2 regions of the Halalkalibacter lacteus genome follow, and region 1 is predicted to be linked to the other one. Evidence: riboswitches for the same ligand, from Rfam matches in the RefSeq annotation. Region 1 holds a riboswitch; the other holds the start of a gene.
What was found. Region 1 has a riboswitch for S-adenosylmethionine ahead of SAZ04_RS04500 (sugar ABC transporter substrate-binding protein). Riboswitches for the same ligand answer to the same signal wherever they lie in the genome.
Positions count from the first base shown of each region.

Region 2: linked by a shared signal. The riboswitch ahead of mtnK (S-methyl-5-thioribose kinase) and the one ahead of SAZ04_RS04500 (sugar ABC transporter substrate-binding protein) in region 1 are both predicted to bind S-adenosylmethionine.

Region 1 covers NZ_JAWRVL010000004.1:102,196-111,436, forward strand. Annotated here, with positions in the region: gene SAZ04_RS04485 (Na-translocating system protein MpsC family protein) at 252-947, opposite strand; gene SAZ04_RS04490 (ABC transporter permease) at 1,181-2,176, opposite strand; gene SAZ04_RS04495 (sugar ABC transporter ATP-binding protein) at 2,180-3,685, opposite strand; gene SAZ04_RS04500 (sugar ABC transporter substrate-binding protein) at 3,861-4,973, opposite strand; SAM riboswitch class I at 5,104-5,210, opposite strand; gene SAZ04_RS04505 (fumarylacetoacetate hydrolase family protein) at 5,418-6,275, opposite strand; gene SAZ04_RS04510 (amidase) at 6,292-7,482, opposite strand; gene SAZ04_RS04515 (pyridoxal-phosphate-dependent aminotransferase family protein) at 7,501-8,745, opposite strand; gene SAZ04_RS04520 (Zn-dependent hydrolase) at 8,775-9,241, opposite strand, start outside.
Region 2 covers NZ_JAWRVL010000006.1:1,621-10,861, forward strand. Annotated here, with positions in the region: gene SAZ04_RS05815 (D-alanyl-D-alanine carboxypeptidase family protein) at 1-267, shown strand, start outside; gene spoIIAA (anti-sigma F factor antagonist) at 435-785, shown strand; gene spoIIAB (anti-sigma F factor) at 789-1,229, shown strand; gene sigF (RNA polymerase sporulation sigma factor SigF) at 1,242-2,006, shown strand; gene SAZ04_RS05835 (DinB family protein) at 2,155-2,613, opposite strand; gene mtnA (S-methyl-5-thioribose-1-phosphate isomerase) at 2,806-3,846, opposite strand; gene mtnK (S-methyl-5-thioribose kinase) at 3,839-5,065, opposite strand; SAM riboswitch class I at 5,182-5,289, opposite strand; gene SAZ04_RS05850 (2,3-diketo-5-methylthiopentyl-1-phosphate enolase) at 5,667-6,863, shown strand; gene SAZ04_RS05855 (2-hydroxy-3-keto-5-methylthiopentenyl-1-phosphate phosphatase) at 6,860-7,513, shown strand; gene SAZ04_RS05860 (methylthioribulose 1-phosphate dehydratase) at 7,510-8,133, shown strand; gene SAZ04_RS05865 (1,2-dihydroxy-3-keto-5-methylthiopentene dioxygenase) at 8,135-8,674, shown strand; partial or broken gene asnB (asparagine synthase (glutamine-hydrolyzing)) at 8,902-9,241, shown strand, end outside.

The DNA of each region.
Region 1 (9,241 bases):
TGATTATTTCTAATAAAAAGTCTCTTCCACATTCAAATAATTTGCAATCTATGTTGTTATTGCAATACATTTTCTTTTTTCTCCATTAGAATCCTTCTTTAGTAAGATATTCTTATTGAAAGGGTAAAGATAAAAAGACCAAAACAGGAGATGAAGACGTCAATACCTGTTTTGGCTCATTTTAAACTAATTACCTAAAGTCTAATATGTAACTTTTACAACAAGTTACAAAAAAATTCCTCGGCTAAATTTTATTTCAAATATATAATAATGTAATATTTATCTTCGACATAATTCCATGGCATAAAAAGGTATTGAATCGGACAATTAAAAGTAGATTCTAATTCCTTGATAAATTGATTGTATTTTTTCCGAATTTCTTGAGACTTCTCAACTAGAAGATTTTCATAACCATTTTTATACAATAAGCGCTCTTTTTCCGTTAATACATCTACACATTCAACTATACAAATAGTAGGATTAACTATCATAACATTTACAAAATTTGGTCTATTATGTACTTTGCTACTAACCTTTTTCACTTGGTCACGTAAAGCTGCCTTAAACACATTTCCCTCATTTTCTTCATCCAATCGCAAACCCGTTCCAGCAACAAATATGAGTAATCCATGATTACCTTCATAATCCCAATCATGATAAAATGAGCCCACCTCTAAATCAGACAACATCGATATGTCGGATTTCGTCTCTTCAAAGAAGGCTTCAAGTAGTGTCGCCCGAAAGTTCAGTGCTAAGCCCAATTCATTACGATTTACTAACACTTCTTCAGCAGGTGTGATAAAATGTTGAACCTTGGCAATAACGAGGTTGTTTTTTCTCGCAATCGTGCACGATTCTGGACCTTTCCCAAACATCTTTTTCATCACCTTACATATGTAACTACTTAAATACATTAAATCTTGTTGTTTACTACCTTTTTTAATCATTTATTCCAATTCCTCCTCCTTACAAAAAACCGAACACAAAAAATGACCTAACTTCACAAATGTGAGAAGTTAGGTCATGAATAAGACTTCTATACTATGTATATATTCTTTCATTTACCATCTAGATAATATTTGATTGTAATAAACGTAATATAAAAAGGTGATTAGTGACAGCTAGACAATAATCAACTTAATAATACCATACTCTTCATTATTATTCAAACTATACTTATTTATGATTTTATTTTGTAGTACGTTAATCCAAGAGCAAACGCCAATACGGTCCCCTTTACGATATCCATAGCATAATACGGCACCGACATCATAACTAAACCATTTGATAGAATACCAATTAACACCGCTCCAAAAAATGTCCCAAGTGCATTTGGTTTTCCCGCACCTAATACTGCAAAGCCAATAAAGGTAGCCGCAACAGCATCCATTAAATAAGGTGTTCCCGCTCCAATTTCGGCTGTCATCACTCGAGATGCAAGTACAATGCCTCCTATAGCAGCAAACAACGCAGATAACAAATAAGCAATCATTTTATATTTATTAACCGGTATCCCTGAAAGTCTTGCTGCTTCTTGATTTCCACCAATCACATACATATAGCGACCATGCTTTGTAAATTCTAAAAAGATATGAACAGTAATCACGACAATAATCATAATAACAATAATCCATGGCACTTGTCCTATTTTCGAAAACGCAGGACTTATTTGACCAGTGGAAAACGTCCCATCAGGCATGACCATATTTTGTGACACAGTTGCGCCTCTCGTATAGGTCAAGGCGATCCCTTGCACGATAAACATAGTTGCTAAAGTAAGAAGCATATCTGGTATTTTCACTTTTACAATCATGAACGCATTAAATGCACCTACTATCAGTGCAGCAGCAATCGCTGAAAAAATAGCAATCGTTGTATTTTCTGAAAACCAAACAAACATAGAAATAACGATTGCATTTGATAATGAAGCTACTGAACCCACGGATAGATCGAATCCATTAACAGATAACGAAATCGTGATCCCAATGGCTATGATCGTGACAATTGAAATAGAGCGTAAAATATTGATAATATTATTACTTTGTATGAAAGTTGGGTTTGATATAGCAAATACAATGATTAGAATAACAATAGTTAAAAGCGTTCCGTATTTATAGAGGAAATTAAACAGGTCAAAGTTTTTTTTCTGTTTATCGATTGTTGTACTTAATGCCATTGTCTACTTACCTCCTGTCGAATAGTTCAATAATTCTTCTTCCGTTGTATCCTTGGTTTCAAGCTCCTTAACAACTTGTCCATCGTATAAAACATAAACACGATTTGTAATTCCCTTCACCTCTGCAAGCTCAGCCGAAGCGTAGATAATTGCTTTTTTTCGCTTCGCCAATTCCACAATTAGATCAAAAATATCTTTCTTTGCTCCAACATCTACACCTTTTGTCGGTTCATCAAATAGATAAACGTCAGCATCGGCAATCAACCATTTCCCAATAGCAATTTTTTGTTGATTACCACCAGAAAGGTTTTGAACTTTCGCTTCTTCAGTTGGCGTTTTAATTCCGAGACGACTAATTATTTCTAGAGATTGTTTCTTCTCAGCTTTTGTGTCTAAAAAACCAAATAACTTCGTGATTTTTTTTATGCTTGCTGCTGTAAGATTTGTTGCTACAGATTCTTCAACCAATATCCCTTCTTTTCTACGTTCCTCTGGTACTAGTGCTATTCCTTTTTTAACAGCAGCGTATGGGCTTTTTAGCTTTACTACCTCTCCTCGAATTTCAATTTCACCAGAAGTAATCTTTGAATAACCAAAAATCGCTTTACACAATTCGGTTTTCCCTGCCCCGACTAGCCCAGCCACGCCCACGATCTCTCCTTCATTTACGTGCATATTCAATTGGTGAATAACACCTGTATCAGAAAGTCCTTTTACATTCAGGACTGTATTTCCAATTTCAACATTGTAGTCTGGAAACTGCTCTTCAAGCTTTTCGCCTAGCATATGCTCAACTACACTACTTTGATTCATCATAGACGTTTTCTCTCTTGTGACAAATTGACCATTTCGCATAATCGTTAGTTCATCACATATTTCAAAAATTTCTGGCAACCTGTGTGAAATAAAAATAACACCGACATTTTTAGCTTTTAAGTCGCGAACAATTCGAAATAATTCACTTGTCTCTGTATGACTTAAAGGAGCTGTTGGTTCATCTAATATAAGAAACTTACATTGAGTTGAAATCGCCCTAGCAATTAAAACCATTTGTTTTTCTGCAAGAGTCAACTCACTAACTAGTTTTTTTGTCGATACGTTAATATTTATACTTTTTAATATATTTGTTGCTTTTCTATGAAGTTCGTTCCAATGAATAATTTGTCTTCTTCCCATATTATTTACTGTTTCATTTAACATGATGTTTTCAGCAACCGATAAATAAGGAATAAGCACAGTATCTACTTCTTGATAAACAATTTGAATCCCATGGTCTTGCGCATCCTTTGGCGTCCGAATATGTATCCTTTTCTCATCTATTAAAATATCTCCTGTATAGTGACTGTATGCTCCAGATAACACTTTCATAAGCGTTGATTTCCCTGCCCCATTTGCTCCTAAAAGGGCATGAGCCATACCGGTTTCAGCAAAGAAATCAACTTTATTTAAAGCTTTTACACCTGGAAATGAAATCGAGATATTTTTCATTTCTAATAAAGCCATGATCATGCCTCCCTCCCAACTTAATCTCTTATACCCTACCAGTAAACAAGTTCATATTAACCAAGTAAAAAGGACAACTCTTATTTAATGAGACTGTCTTTATCTTTCTTGTAGACAGAATCAGAGTAAATAAGAGCCATCCTATGGGCAATGATTATCATTCTTTTCAATCTACTAATAACTATTTTGTATAATGCTCCTTCAATGTCTGCATCCAATCTTCTTCGAACGCATCAGTTTCTCCCCAACCTTCAACTGTATTAGCAAGGTTGACCATATTTATTGCCTCACCTGCTTCTAGTAATTGATCTTGTGAAATCAGAGATGCCTCTAGGTCATAAGTTTGTGGTGTTTCTTCTCCAGCTAATTTCTTTGCAACGAGTCTCATGTTAACAGCACCAATCAATTTCGGATCAACGGCAGCCGTATATTTCCATGGATTCCCATCCTCCTGAATTTCTTGTAAGTCTGCATTTGAAACATCAATACCGTAAATTTTGATTTCATCTCTTCCTGCTTCCTTAATAGCTCGAGTTGCACCAATTGCAAAAGCATCCCACGTTGCAAAGATGGCATCGATTTCACCTTTAGGATGTTTGGTTAGCATTGCTGCTACAGCATTTTGGGTTTGAACAGATGTATCAGGGGCCGCTACTCCAAACCTACCAATTTCTTGAATACCGGGGTATTGTTCAAGAACATCTTGATACACATTATTACGTCTTACCATTGGAGGAAACCCATCTACCCAAAGATAAATAATATTCGCTTCTCCATTTTGGTCTTTAACTAATTGATCCAATGCCAATGTTGCAAGCGCCTCATCATCCTGTGAAGTAAGGGTTACACCTTCGATTTCAGTTAAATCATCAATCGAGTCAAATGTAACAACACTCTTTCCCTCATCCGTTAACTGTTTAACACTCTCAACAGTAGCAGCATCATCACCATGTGAAATAATAAATCCGTCATAATTCTCTGCTAATGCTTGTGCAATCGCGTCATGAAATCTAGCAGAATCCCCATTAGCAGTTATGACATCAACTGTAAATCCTAAACTCTCTCCTTCTTCTTTAGCCCCTGCCAAAAACTGTGCCGTATGGTCGTCACCACCGATTTTACGAATAACTTTAATTTTTGTTTCTTCTCCATTCGCAAACCTTTCAGGTACATTTTCAAACGATATATTCTCATCTGTAGAAACTTGTTCAGTAGAACTTTCCGCTCCACAACCAGTTAATAAAACGGCAGCAATAGCTGGTATTAGTGCTCTTTTTAAGAATCCTTTTTTCATCTCTCCATCTCTCCCCTTTTTGAACTACATCTTATCTCTTTTTGATAGTTTAATAACATACCGGACCAACTATCCCACAAAAAACCTCTCTATTGGATAGAGAGGTTAGTTATATGTATATACTTTTCCTCCCTTATCTTTCAAAACAAAATTATTTTGCAGGATTTAGCACCAATTCTTAATTAGAACGGTTGCTGGGCGTCATCGGGCCAGTCCCTCTGCCACTCTTGATAAGAGCTATATTATTAAATTATCAATTAAATCAATATACTCACTTTAATCCTTTAGTAGTATAATGTCAACAATAGAACTGGACTTTTATAAATAAACCAATTGGGATACTTGGATATAACAAATCTCTTACTTAACAACCATTCCTTTATTTCTCTACCCCTTTTGCCAAAATAGAAATTCAAAGAAGAATATTCATTTACCTCAAATTCCCTATTGCACAACAGAGTTTAAAAGAGGTTCAAACCCATCAATTCTACACTCTACAACATCGCCTTGGCGAATAACGGTTGCTCCTGGTGTTCCCGTCATAATAATATCCCCTGGTAACAGAGTCGTCACTTGCGATAGAAATGAAACAATATAGGCAGGATTATAAATCATGTTCTCTACTTTATTTTCATGTTGTATTTCTCCGTTTAGTACTGTTGCCACCTGTAAGGCTGGCACGTTTGAAACTTCATCCTTCGTTACTATGACTGGACCAAAACTAAAGAATGTATCAAAGCTTTTGGCCCTTTGCATAAACCGTGGATTTTCAGCATGAATATCCGCAGCCGTCGTATCTAATGCCGTTGTATATCCAGCAATCATATATAAAGCCTCTTCTTCAGGAATATTTTTGCACTTCTTCCCAATAACAATAGCCAATTCTGCCTCTGCTGTCGTTTTCTTTGATTGTGAAGGGATCTCAATCGTATCACCCGCGCCAATTATACTCGTGTCAGGTTTCATAAAAAAGACAGGATCACCACCTGCCGCACCACCTAATTCAGATCTCATCTTGACATAGTTCATTCCGATTCCCCAGATCTTGCGCGGATTTCGGTATATCGGGGCATAGGTAACATCATCGAATGCGAAAGCTGGTAGTTCCTTAACTCTTTCTTTCCCTCTACCTTTATACCATTCTTGCATATCTTCAAGCTGTCCTGATTCTATTAATCCAAAAACAGACTGAGACCAATTTCTCTGTTCAACCTCATTGATAGTCTTAATTAGAACGATTCCGTTATCATGCACCAGTCCAGCTACTTCTTTTCCACCTATTTTTACTGTCGCAAGCTTCATCGATATCACCTTAGTTTCAATTATTTAGTTGAAATTGTTCTATATTTTCATTTATCCATTGAAGTAGCCGGACATCCTGATTCGGTCCTGCTATGAAAGAAAGAGCAATCGGCAGTCCATCCTGCCCGGTAAGTGGAACTGTTACTTGCGGCAACCCTGCCAGCCCCGCAATACAAGACAATTGCATCGTTTGTGATCTACGCTTCTCAATCTCTTCTCCTGACAAATTACGAAGCGGAGCTTTTCCAGGTGTCGTCGGAATGATTAATAATCCACCTTCTCCTATCATCTCGATCATTCTTGTCCGAATATCTTTTCTAAGGATTTGCTCACTTGGACTCTCTTCTGCCTTTAACGTACTGGCCCATTCAAATCTAGCAGCAATCTCTGGCCCAAAGCTTGGATTCACTTTAGAGATCCAATCACCATGTGTCTTCCAAATTTCAATTCCTTGCAACGTTCTAAAACAATTCGCCCATCTTTGCAGTCCCTCTTGTGCAATAGTCACCCATTTCGATTTGGATGATTGCTCTAATGGCTTAACAACCAAAGAAAGAACTTCCTTGCTTTCCTCATCAGCCAATTCCCAACCTTCTTTTCCGAATAGAAAGTTTGTAAAAGGTTTTTCCTCTAAAGAAAGAGAAGTTTCCCCAATTAATGCATTCCCGGCTTCTAACAATAATTTTGCATTCCTTGTCATCCACCCGACTGTGTCAAAGCTTTCAGCAAGGGGAATGACTCCTTCAATCGGCACAAGGCCATGCGTAGGCCGAAATCCATAAAGTCCGCAGTAAGCTGATGGAATTCGCACTGAACCGCCCGTATCGGTACCTAATGCTAAATCGACTAGCTCTGCTGAAACACTAACAGCAGATCCACTTGATGAACCGCCTGGAATATGGGCAGGTGCTGTTGGATTAAGCGGTGTTCCATAATGAAAATTCTCACCATTTAAACTGTACATCAATTCATCCGTAATCGTTGTCCCTTGTAAGGTGGCTCCTGCTTGCAACAAGCGTTCTATTGCAAGCGCATTTTCTTTTGCTGGTTTATGCGTCCGTAGCCAATCTGGATTTCCAGCACTTGATGTAACTCCTTTAATATGAAATACGTCTTTCACTGCAAATGTAAGTCCTGAGAGGTCTCCTGATTTCAATGGTTCTACAATGATATCTTCATCTACAAACGCATTATAGTTATCTTTCACTTGAGTACCTCCCTTGGATTAAACACTCTCGATTCGTTCTTTTTTTTGATAAACGTCTAACGCTGCTTGAACGCCATCCCCAACATTTATTTTTGCTTTATGTCGTAGTAATACTGCTTCTAGTGATGCTAGTGTTAAGAGAACATTGCGTTGCTGACAACTATATCCCATCGTTCCTATTCTCCAAATCTTCCCATGCAGAGGTCCGAAAGAGCTCGCTATTTCAATTCCAAACTCCTCTAGAAGCATTGATCTCACCGAATCGCCATTTACTCCATCAGGGATATTCACACACGTAACCGTTGGCAGTTTATAACCATTATCCCCAAATAATGTAAGGCCCATAGCCTCAACACCGGCTACTAGCGCACGTTCATTTAAACGATGACGTTCAAAGCGATTTTCTAACCCTTCTTCTAGTATCAGACGCAAGCCTTCGTACAAACCATAAAGCATCGTTGTTGCTTCTGTATGGTGATTCAACCTTGCTGGGCTCCAGTAATCTTGTAATTGACTTAAATCTAAATAATTGCTGCGGATTTTCCTTGTGTTTGAAGCAAGCTGATCTTGAGAAACCAGACCCTTTTCAATTGATTTTCTCTCTAATAAAATATTCTCAATGCGTTCATTATACGTCAATGGTGCCATTCCAGCCGGTATTGATAAACATTTTTGCGTTCCCGTAATAAGACCATCTATGTTCCATTCATCTGTTAACACATTAGTTCCTGCGACGGTCGCTACCGCATCTACAATTAGTAGGATGTCTTGTTCCCTACAAGCACGCCCAATCTCTTCTAATGGCTGCATTCTCCCAGTTGACGTATCACCATGAACCATCGCAACAACTTTAGGTCGAATGGTTTTCATTTCGTCAATTACATTCTTAGGATCAAAGACACTTCCCCACTCGCAATGCATCAAATGGACTTTAGCACCACAGCGTTCTGCAATCTCTGTCAGCAATCCTCCAAAGCGTCCAAATGAAGGAATCAATACGGTATCTCCTTCTTCAATTACACTGCACAACATGGCTTCAATCCCTGCTCTTGATGTTCCATCTACCGGAAACGCCCAATGATTGTCCGTTTGCAAAACCTTCCGTAATTGATTCATTGTTTCGTTCATCAATGACGTAAAAGTTGGGTCAAATTGACCTAAAATTGATGAAGACATTGCTTGCAAAACTCTAGGATCGACCTCTACAGGTCCTGGTGTCATAATTGTTCTTGCTGGAACATGTAATCTATTTGTTGGTTGCATAATTTCTACCCTCCCATTATTCAAAAACGCTATTTAGCTAGTTTCACTAATGTATTTATTAAGACTTGTGTACCAACGACACAATCTTCTTTTTCAGTCCATTCTTTAGGATTATGACTAATCCCATCTTTAGACCTAACAAAAATCATCCCCATATTAGTAATATTCGTCATCATCAATGAATCATGACCAGCCCCACATTGCAGCTTCATAGTTGGAACTTGTAATTCCTCACATGATTTTTCAATTACTTCAACAATTTCGTTAGAGCACGTGGCAGGATCGACTGCTTTCTTAATATCAATCTCAGATTCAATCAATCTCTTATCTGAGATATCTCTAATAGCGTTTGTCACTCCATTGACCATCTTAGTTCGAAGTTCTTTGTCAACATGTCTTAAATCGATAGAAAATGCAGCTTTTCCAGGAATAATGTTCACGCCACCTGGTTCTACTTTCATCTTTCCTACTGTTCCTACACCTTTATATTTTATTG
Region 2 (9,241 bases), on a different contig from region 1:
GATAAAGATACGATTCCGGTAGTAACGTCAGAGTCGGTTTCTATCCTTACGAAAAAGGGTGTGAAAGTGGATGACGTTGTAGAGCGTCTTGAAATCGATGCTAGTTTGCGTGCACCAGTTAAAAAAGGCGATGTCCTTGGAACGTTGTTTATTGAGAAGGAAGGCGAAGTCCTCAGTGAGACGCCACTTGTTGCAGGTGATGATGTATATGAAGCATCTTGGTGGAAATTGTTTAAGCGCACGCTTGCGAAATTTGGAGCTGCCTAACGCTTCTTTTGACTACTTTTTGCGAATGAAGACTAGTTTTGTCATCTAGCAGGAAGAAGCAAGGAAAAGAGCGAATCTCTTTCTAGCAAAGCAGGAAAATGGGTTGACATGTTATAGGCAAAAGTCTATACGCAAACTCATGTAAGCTAACTAGAGGGAGTGATGAAATGAGCTTACGAATTGATTTGGAGAAAAAAGGGAGTGTCTTGCTCGTCAGATTAGAGGGCGAGCTCGATCATCATACCGCAGAAGAGTTACGTGGTCAGATTGAACAGAAGCTAGTAGACGGCCAGGTGAAGCATATTGTTTTAAACTTAGAGTTACTCACATTTATGGATAGCTCTGGTCTAGGCGTCATTCTTGGCAGGTATAAACAAGTGAAAGCAAATGCAGGAGAGATGGTCGTTTGTGCGATATCCTCTTCAGTAAAACGCTTGTTTGAAATGTCAGGTTTGTTTAAAATTATCCGCTTAGAAGAAAGTGAACAATTTGCTTTGCAAACTTTGGGGGTGGCTTAAGCGATGCAAAATGTGATGGATTTGAAGTTTTCAGCTCAGAGCCAAAACGAGTCGTTTGCGCGTGTAACTGTGGGAGCATTTATTGCTCAACTTGACCCAACGATGGATGAAATAACTGAAATTAAGACAGTGGTATCAGAAGCAGTCACAAATTCGATCATTCACGGCTACAATAATCAATCAGATGGAATGGTGTATATTCATTGTACGCTTGAAAATGGAACGATAGAACTAACGATTCGAGATGAAGGTATGGGAATTCAAGATATTGAAGAAGCTCGTCAACCTCTCTTTACGACTAAGCCAGAGCTAGAGCGTTCTGGTATGGGATTTACGATTATGGAAAACTTTATGGATGAACTTCAAATCGTATCTGAACCATCGATCGGTACGACCGTATATTTAAAAAAAACACTCACAAATAGCAAAGCTATGTGTAATTAAGGAGTTTTGCCTATGGATGTCGAGGTAAAACAACAGAAGAAAAAGCAGGCACATTTTTCCGATGCTGAAGTAAAAGCGCTAATTGCTAGAAGCCAGGATGGCGATCAAGATGCAAGAGACTTAATCGTCAATCGAAATACGAGGCTCGTATGGTCGGTCGTACAACGGTTTATGAACCGTGGCTATGAGGCAGATGACTTATTTCAGATCGGGTGTATCGGGCTTATAAAGTCAGTTGATAAGTTTGATTTGTCCTATGATGTTAAATTTTCAACCTATGCCGTACCGATGATTATTGGTGAGATTCAGCGCTTTCTCCGTGATGATGGTACGGTGAAAGTCAGTCGTTCCATTAAAGAACTAGGAAATAAGATTCGTAAAATGAAAGATGAAATGACCAAATCTCTCGGGCGGACTCCAACTGTTAATGAGATTGCTGAGGCATTAGAAATCACGCCGGAAGAAGTCGTCTTTGCCGGTGAAGCGAGCCGGTCACTTTCGTCCATTCATGAGACCGTTTATGAAAATGACGGAGATCCGATCACACTGTTAGATCAAATTGCTGATCAAACGGAAACGAAATGGTTTGATAAAATTGCTTTAAAAGAAGCGATTCGCGATCTTGATGAAAGAGAACGGCTAATTGTCTATCTGCGTTATTACAAAGATCAAACCCAATCAGAAGTAGCAACGAGACTTGGTATCTCTCAAGTTCAAGTCTCAAGACTTGAAAAGAAAATACTTGAGCAAATGAAGCTAGAAATGGGAGATATATAATTTCTTCAAATGAAGAGGGTGACTCAAAACCAAAGAGTCTGACCATTAGGGTACAATATAGAAGTTGAGCAAATGCTCAACTTCTATATTATATAGTGCTAACTAGTCGGTGGCAGACTCTTTTGAGACACCCTCTTTTACGTGCGCCTCATTTTGTTGTTGTTTTAAGCAATATTTTAATTGCAGTAAAATGGAGACCTTCATGAAAAGAGAGAAAGCTGAGTAAATCTGGAACAGTAGAAAACAAATGGTCACGCAGTTCAAAAGGCTTTTCAAGTGGTATATCTGTATGATTCTCAACTAGTGTTTGAGCTGCCTGAAGTTGTCTGTCTGATAATTCCACTATTTCTGAAATGGCCGGTGGCTCGCTTTTCCAATCTGCAGGACTAGTACCCTTGTGAAAAAACTCTTTATAATGCGGAGGAAGAGTTTTTTCATAATGTTCTAAGTGGCTTAATATACTTTCAGCAATAACAAGAACATGCCCTGCATTCCACCTGATTGAATTATTAAATCCTTCTGGTATTGTATCAAGTTGATTGACTGTGACTGCTTGGAGACTTGAGGTAATTGCAAAACGTGCAAATGAAAATGCTATAATCGTCATGATTGTTTCACTCCTTTTACTAGTTTGATAATAGTGTATAGTATAAAGGCGTTAAATAGAATCTAATGATTTCTCTCTAAAGTTTTGGATGATGTAAGTCGTAGGGGAAGTTACGGTTTGATAAAAAAAGAGAAACCCCATCTTTTATAAGGATTTCTCGACCGTCAATCGTTCTTTTTTAATTAGGTAACATTACTGAAAAAGAGCAACAATCTCTTTTGGGTAGTCACCTTTTATAATGCCTTTTTCCGTAATGATACCGGTAATTAACTCTGCAGGTGTAACATCAAAGGCTGGGTTAAAGACGTTAATATTAGCTGGTGAAATAGGGTGACCATTGATGGTACGGACTTCATCAGGATGGCGTTCTTCAATTTCAATATCAGAACCTGTTGCTGTGTCTAAATCAATGGTCGATAGTGGTGCAGCAACGTAAAATGGAACTCCTAATGACTTGGCAATGAGGGCGAGACCGTACGTTCCAATTTTATTAGCAGTATCACCATTTGCTACAATGCGGTCAGCGCCAACAATGACTGCATTAATGCCTTTTGATTGAATCGTATGTGCGACCATATTATCAGTTATTAACGTGACATCAACACCAAGTTGTTGGAGTTCCCATGCTGTAAGTCTTGCTCCTTGTAAGACCGGACGTGTTTCAGAAGCAAAAGCTTTTAAGTTAATTCCGCGTTCTTTTGCAATATAAAACGGCGCAAGTGCAGTACCGTAGCGAGCTGTTGCAATTCCTCCTGCATTACAATGAGTAAGCAATGTGTCTTCATCTTGAAATAAACTAAGTGCGTATTCCCCGATTGATCGACAAACTTCTTCATCTTCTTTTTCAATTAAAAGAGCTTCTGCTAAAACAGCTTCTTTCGCTTCTTGAACAGTCGTTACATCTCTTACAACAGAGAGAATCCGTTTTATTGCCCAAAATAAATTGACAGCAGTAGGTCTAGACGTTTCTAAATAGGCGGCTTCTTTTTCAAGTTCCAAACGAAACTTATCAAAATCGGATAGTGTTGATTGTTGTGTTGAAAGAGCTAATCCATATGCAGCGGCAATGCCAATTGCTGGTGCACCACGTACTTTTAGTTCAAAGATGGCATCCCAAACATCTTCTATTGAAGTTAGTGTGAGAAATTCCGTCTTTCCTGGAAGCAATCGCTGATCTAGTAATATAATTTTGTCTATGTTCCATTGAACGGAACGAATGGGGCTATTAAGCATGTTTACTCACAACCTTTACTAATTCATCTATTGTTGAAATCTGACTACGTTCTAAGATTAGGTTTTTCCCGAGAGTAAGTGCAGTTTTCTTTACTTCATTTTTGACTGCTTGATTTAAAATACATTCAACATCTTCTACACCGGCAAGACCAATCATTCGTCGGACTATTTTACAACCTGCAAATCCAATCGTATCTTTGAAAATCTCTTGTAACGTTTGATCGAGATAACCATCAACACTCATATAGACATCTTGTGGGTGTTGATTCCAAAGGTAGGTAAATTCTTCACTAAATACATTCCAGCTTTCAGAAATGACATTTAGTAAGTAGTGTTTGTATTCTTCTTGCTTTTGTGGCTGATCTTTTAAATGAACTTGTTGAGATAAATAATTCAAAATAATGTTGGCAATGAAGGCACCAATATCAAATCCCATTGGACCGTAAAAGGCAAATTCAGGGTCAATCACTACCGTATCTTCTTCACGAACAAAAATACTCCCTGTATGAAGATCACCATGAACGAGTGTTTCTCCTTTTGTGAGAAAAGCCTTTTTTAATGACGCGACTTCAAGCTTTAAAGATGGATCTTCCCATATCGTTTTTGCAACAAATGGCTTAAGGTCTTCATCAATATTATTAGTGTCGTGATCATAGAATGGATCTGTGAATACAAGGTCTTCTGTGATTTTACACAATTCAGGGTTAATAAAGCGACTACTTTGGATTTTCTTTTCTTGTTGATTTAACCCAAAGTCTGAATTGAAAAAGAGTGTATGTGCTAGAAATTGTCCGATATCCTTTCCTAAGTTAGGATAAACATTCCCAGCAAGTAAACCTTTACGTAAAATAGTGAAATCAGATAGATCTTCCATAACTGTAACAGCACGGTTTGAATCACTAAAGTAGACTTTTGGAGTGAAATTTGGAACGAGTTGGTATGTTCGTTTTAATGATTCACTTTCAATACGAGCACGGTCTAGTGTTAACGGCCAGCTTGTTCCAACAACTTTGGCGTATGGGAGTGCTTGTTTAATAATGAGTGATTTACCAGATTGTTCATTCATTACTCGAAAAACCAAATTTAAATTTCCATCACCAATTTCTTCAGAAGTGAGTTGATCATCCAGGTCGAATAATTGCAATTTTTTACTTAACTCCATTGCTGTTTCTGTGTTTAAAGGTTTATAGATTTTCTTTTGCAAAGTTAGTACTTTCATATGTGCAACCTCCTAAAAGAACTTATTGTGGTCCGTTAAGTACGATGTAGTTATGATTTCCAATAAAAAAATCCTCTTGAAAACAAATCAAGAGGATTGAAACATCGTGTTCGTTCCTCTTATCTGTCAGAATGTTTATCATTCCGTTGGAAGTAGCACCATTGCTTTTAAGCCGGTTGCCGGGCGTCATCGGTCCAATTCCCTCAGCCTTCTCGTAATAAGAGTTATATGAAGTTATATGCATTCATTGGTTAAAGAAGGTCCCCTAAAAGCCGATACGTGGGCACTTTAATACGATCTCATTTAGTCTAGTTATAAGCTACTTTTAAAAAAGCTTTCCTATTTGAGTGTCATCTTACACCGAATGAAAGGGAACTGTCAATTGGATTTTGCAAATTAAGAGATCATTTAGTTTGATAAAGTGATAAAATTGAGATACTACTATAAGTAGTCAAATTTTTCTATGTACAAAAAGGAAAAACACCCTTTGATGATTGACGGAAAATAAGAATACTGGCATAATTCAAAACTATTATTAAGTGCCAATATCGCGTTTATCCACAATTTAGTAGAAGAAGTACATAATGGAGGTTTTAGTATAGTGAGTGAAGTAATAGCAACATACCTTCTTGAAGCAAAGCCAGAAAGTTTAGAAAAAAAAGCAGAGGCAATTGCTGTTGGGTTAACAGTAGGTTCATGGACTAATCTACCTGCAGTGGAACAAGCTCAGCTCGAGCGTCATAAAGGAAGAGTCGTTGAAGCAAAAATGGTAACAAATAATAAGGCTCGTATTTCCGTAGGATATCCAAGCGTGAACTTTTCAAATGATTTGCCAGCGGTTCTGACAACAACATTTGGGAAGTTCTCATTAGATGGCAAGGTGAAACTCATTGACTTGGCATTTTCTGATGAGGTAAAACAAGGGTACCCTGGGCCGAAATATGGAATAGAAGGTATTAGAGAATTAACGAATGCATATAACCGTCCTTTATTAATGAGTATTTTTAAAGGAGTCATCGGGCGCGATTTATCTTCGCTTAAAGAGCAAATGAAAGCACAAGCTCTTGGAGGAATTGACATCGTTAAAGATGATGAAATTCTTTTTGAAAATGAACGAACGCCACTTGAAAAAAGAATAGCAGTTTGTCAAGAGGCTTTACGGGAGAGTTATGAAGAAACTGGAAAACGAACGCTTCATGCAGTCAACTTAACAGGAAAAACAATGGAGTTAAAAGAAAATGCTTATAAAGCGGTGGAATTAGGCGCTGATCTTTTGCTGTTTAATACATACGCCTATGGCTTGGATGTTATGCAGGCACTTGCAGAAGACCCGAATATTCCATTGCCAATTATGGCCCATCCAGCATTTTCGGGAACGATGATTTCTTCGCCAGATTTCGGGGTTTCACCAGGTTTGTTACTTGGGAAATTAGCTCGTATGGCTGGAGCAGATCTAGTTTTATTTCCGTCTCCTTATGGTTCTGTTGCGATGGCAAAAGAAGAGACACAAGAGATAGCTCTGAACTTAACAAGTGAAGATTCGGTCTTTAAAAAAGCATTTCCTGTGCCATCTGCTGGCATCCACCCGGGTTTAACGCCGAAATTGATCGCTGATTTTGGGGTCGACAGCATTATTAATGCGGGCGGTGGAATTCACGGTCACCCTGGAGGTGCTGCAGCGGGTGGAAAAGCATTTCTTCAGGCAATTGATGCTGTATTAGATCATAAATCTTTAAAAGAGGCAGCGACTGAAAATCAGGAGTTAGCTCAAGCGATTGAACTATGGGGAGGGGAATGACCCTGAATCCGATGATATTCTGCGATTTTGATGGGACGATTACAGAGAATGATAATATTGTCGCGATTATGAAGAAATTTGCCCCACCTGAATGGGAAGAAATTAAAGATGATATTCTTAGTCAACGGATTTCGATTAAAAAAGGAGTGGGCCAATTCTTTCGTCTCCTCCCTGCTGAATTAAAAGAAGAAATGACAACCTTCATTTTAAATGATGCAAAGATTCGTGAAGGGTTCGGTGAATTTGTTTCATACACAAAAAGGAATGGACTAGATTTAGTCGTTGTTAGTGGAGGTATGGACTTTTTTGTTCATCCACTTTTAAAAGGATACAACTTGCCGGTTTATTGTAATGAAGCGAAATTTAATGAAGAGAAAATCCGAGTTGAATGGCCGCATACCTGTGATGAACAATGTTCAAATGAATGTGGCTGTTGCAAGCCATCAATTTTGCGCGAAATTGGAGAAGGGCATTATAAGATTGTTATAGGTGATTCAATCACGGACTTGCAAGCTGCTAAGCAAGCTGATTTAGTCATTGCACGAGATTTCCTGCAGCAAAAGTGTGAAGAATTGAATCTGCCTTATCAGTCTTTTGAAACGTTTCATGATGTTATTCGAATTTTAGAACAAAATGAGGTGAAAGTATGATTTCAGCTTGGAATGAACTTGCCTCTATTAAACGTGAACTTGGGGTAAGAAACTGGTTTCCAGGAACGAGTGGAAATCTATCTATCAAGGTCAGTGATGAGCCACTTACTTGTCTTGTCACGGTGAGCGGTAAGGATAAGTATCAAGAGACAGAAGAAGATTTTGTCCTCGTTGATCAGGATGGAAATGCCCTAACTGAGCAGGGAAAACCATCGGCGGAAACAGTGATTCATTTAGAGGTTTATAAGAGAACGGATGCTGGATGTAGTCTTCATGTTCATACACTTGATAATAATTTGATTTCAGAACTTTATGCTGAGAAAGGCTCCGTTACATTTCGGAATGTGGAGTTGATAAAGGCATTTGGAATTTGGGAAGAAGACGGAGAACTAACGATTCCAATAGTTGAAAATTTTGCAGACTTGCCAACATTAGGTCTGGCTGTTGGCGAACAAATTTCAGCTGACACAAAAGCGGTTTTAATACGAAACCATGGTATTACGGTATGGGGAAGAAATGCATTCGAAGCAAAAAGGCATCTTGAAGCTTGTGAATTCCTTTTTTCGTACCAAATGAAATTATTGCATGCAAAAGCATTAAATTTAAAGGAGGTTTTATAACATGGCAGTTATAAAAGTAAGAAACAGTGGAGAAGTAATCAAAGGATATGAGAATGTTCATGCATTTCTTGAAGCGCAAGGTGTCTTTTTTGAAAGATGGGATATGAGTAAGTTGCCTAAGAGTTTAGTTGCGAAATTTGACCTATCGGATGATGACAAATCAGAAATTTTAAAAGCATATGATGCAGATATTCGTTCATTGGTTGAGCGACGTGGTTATCAAAATTGGGACATTGTCGCTCTATCAGAAATAACACCTAATTTAGAAGAGTTATTAAAGAAATTTGAACAAGTTCACACACATACAGAAGATGAAGTTCGAGCGATAACGGCAGGTCACGGGATCTTCATAGTAAAAGGTGATGAAGAGACAGGCTACTTTAATATTGAGCTTGAAGCAGGGGATGTCATTTCGGTGCCCGAGAATACACCGCATTTTTTCACGCTCATGGACGATCGTCAAGTGGTTGCGGTTCGCCTGTTCATTGAAACAGAAGGATGGGTAGCACATTCATATGAAGAAAAAGAACATCAGTTGTAAGAGTCAAGAATAGTAAAAAGAGATAACTCAGTCGAGTTGTCTCTTTTTTTTTGCTTATGGTTTATTCCTAATGTGAAAACTTTTCATTTGTCTTACTTTCGTGATGAAAAGTTTTTTTCTAGTGAATCCTAATATAGCTACACAACGTCTAATATATGTATATCAAGTATGATGTATCAAATACTAGAAAAAGTACAATATGAACGTAGAAAAGTAGGTGCAAGATTATGTGTGGATTTGTGACGTATTTGTTCGATACTCCTCAAAAATATGATCATGTTAATAAAATACAAGAAATGAATAAAATGATCCCTCATAGAGGGCCGGATCAAGAAGGGTATATGCATGGAGACCATGTTCATTTAGGGTTTAGTCGCTTGAGCATTATCGATTTAGAAGGAGGAGATCAACCTTTATCATATGAAAATGGACGGTATTGGATCGTTTTTAATGGCGAAATTTATAATTATGTAGAATTAAGAAAGGAACTGCTTGAAAAAGGGAAACCGTTTCAAACTGAATCTGATACGGAAGTGATTCTTGCACTTTATAGTGAAGTAGGGGCAA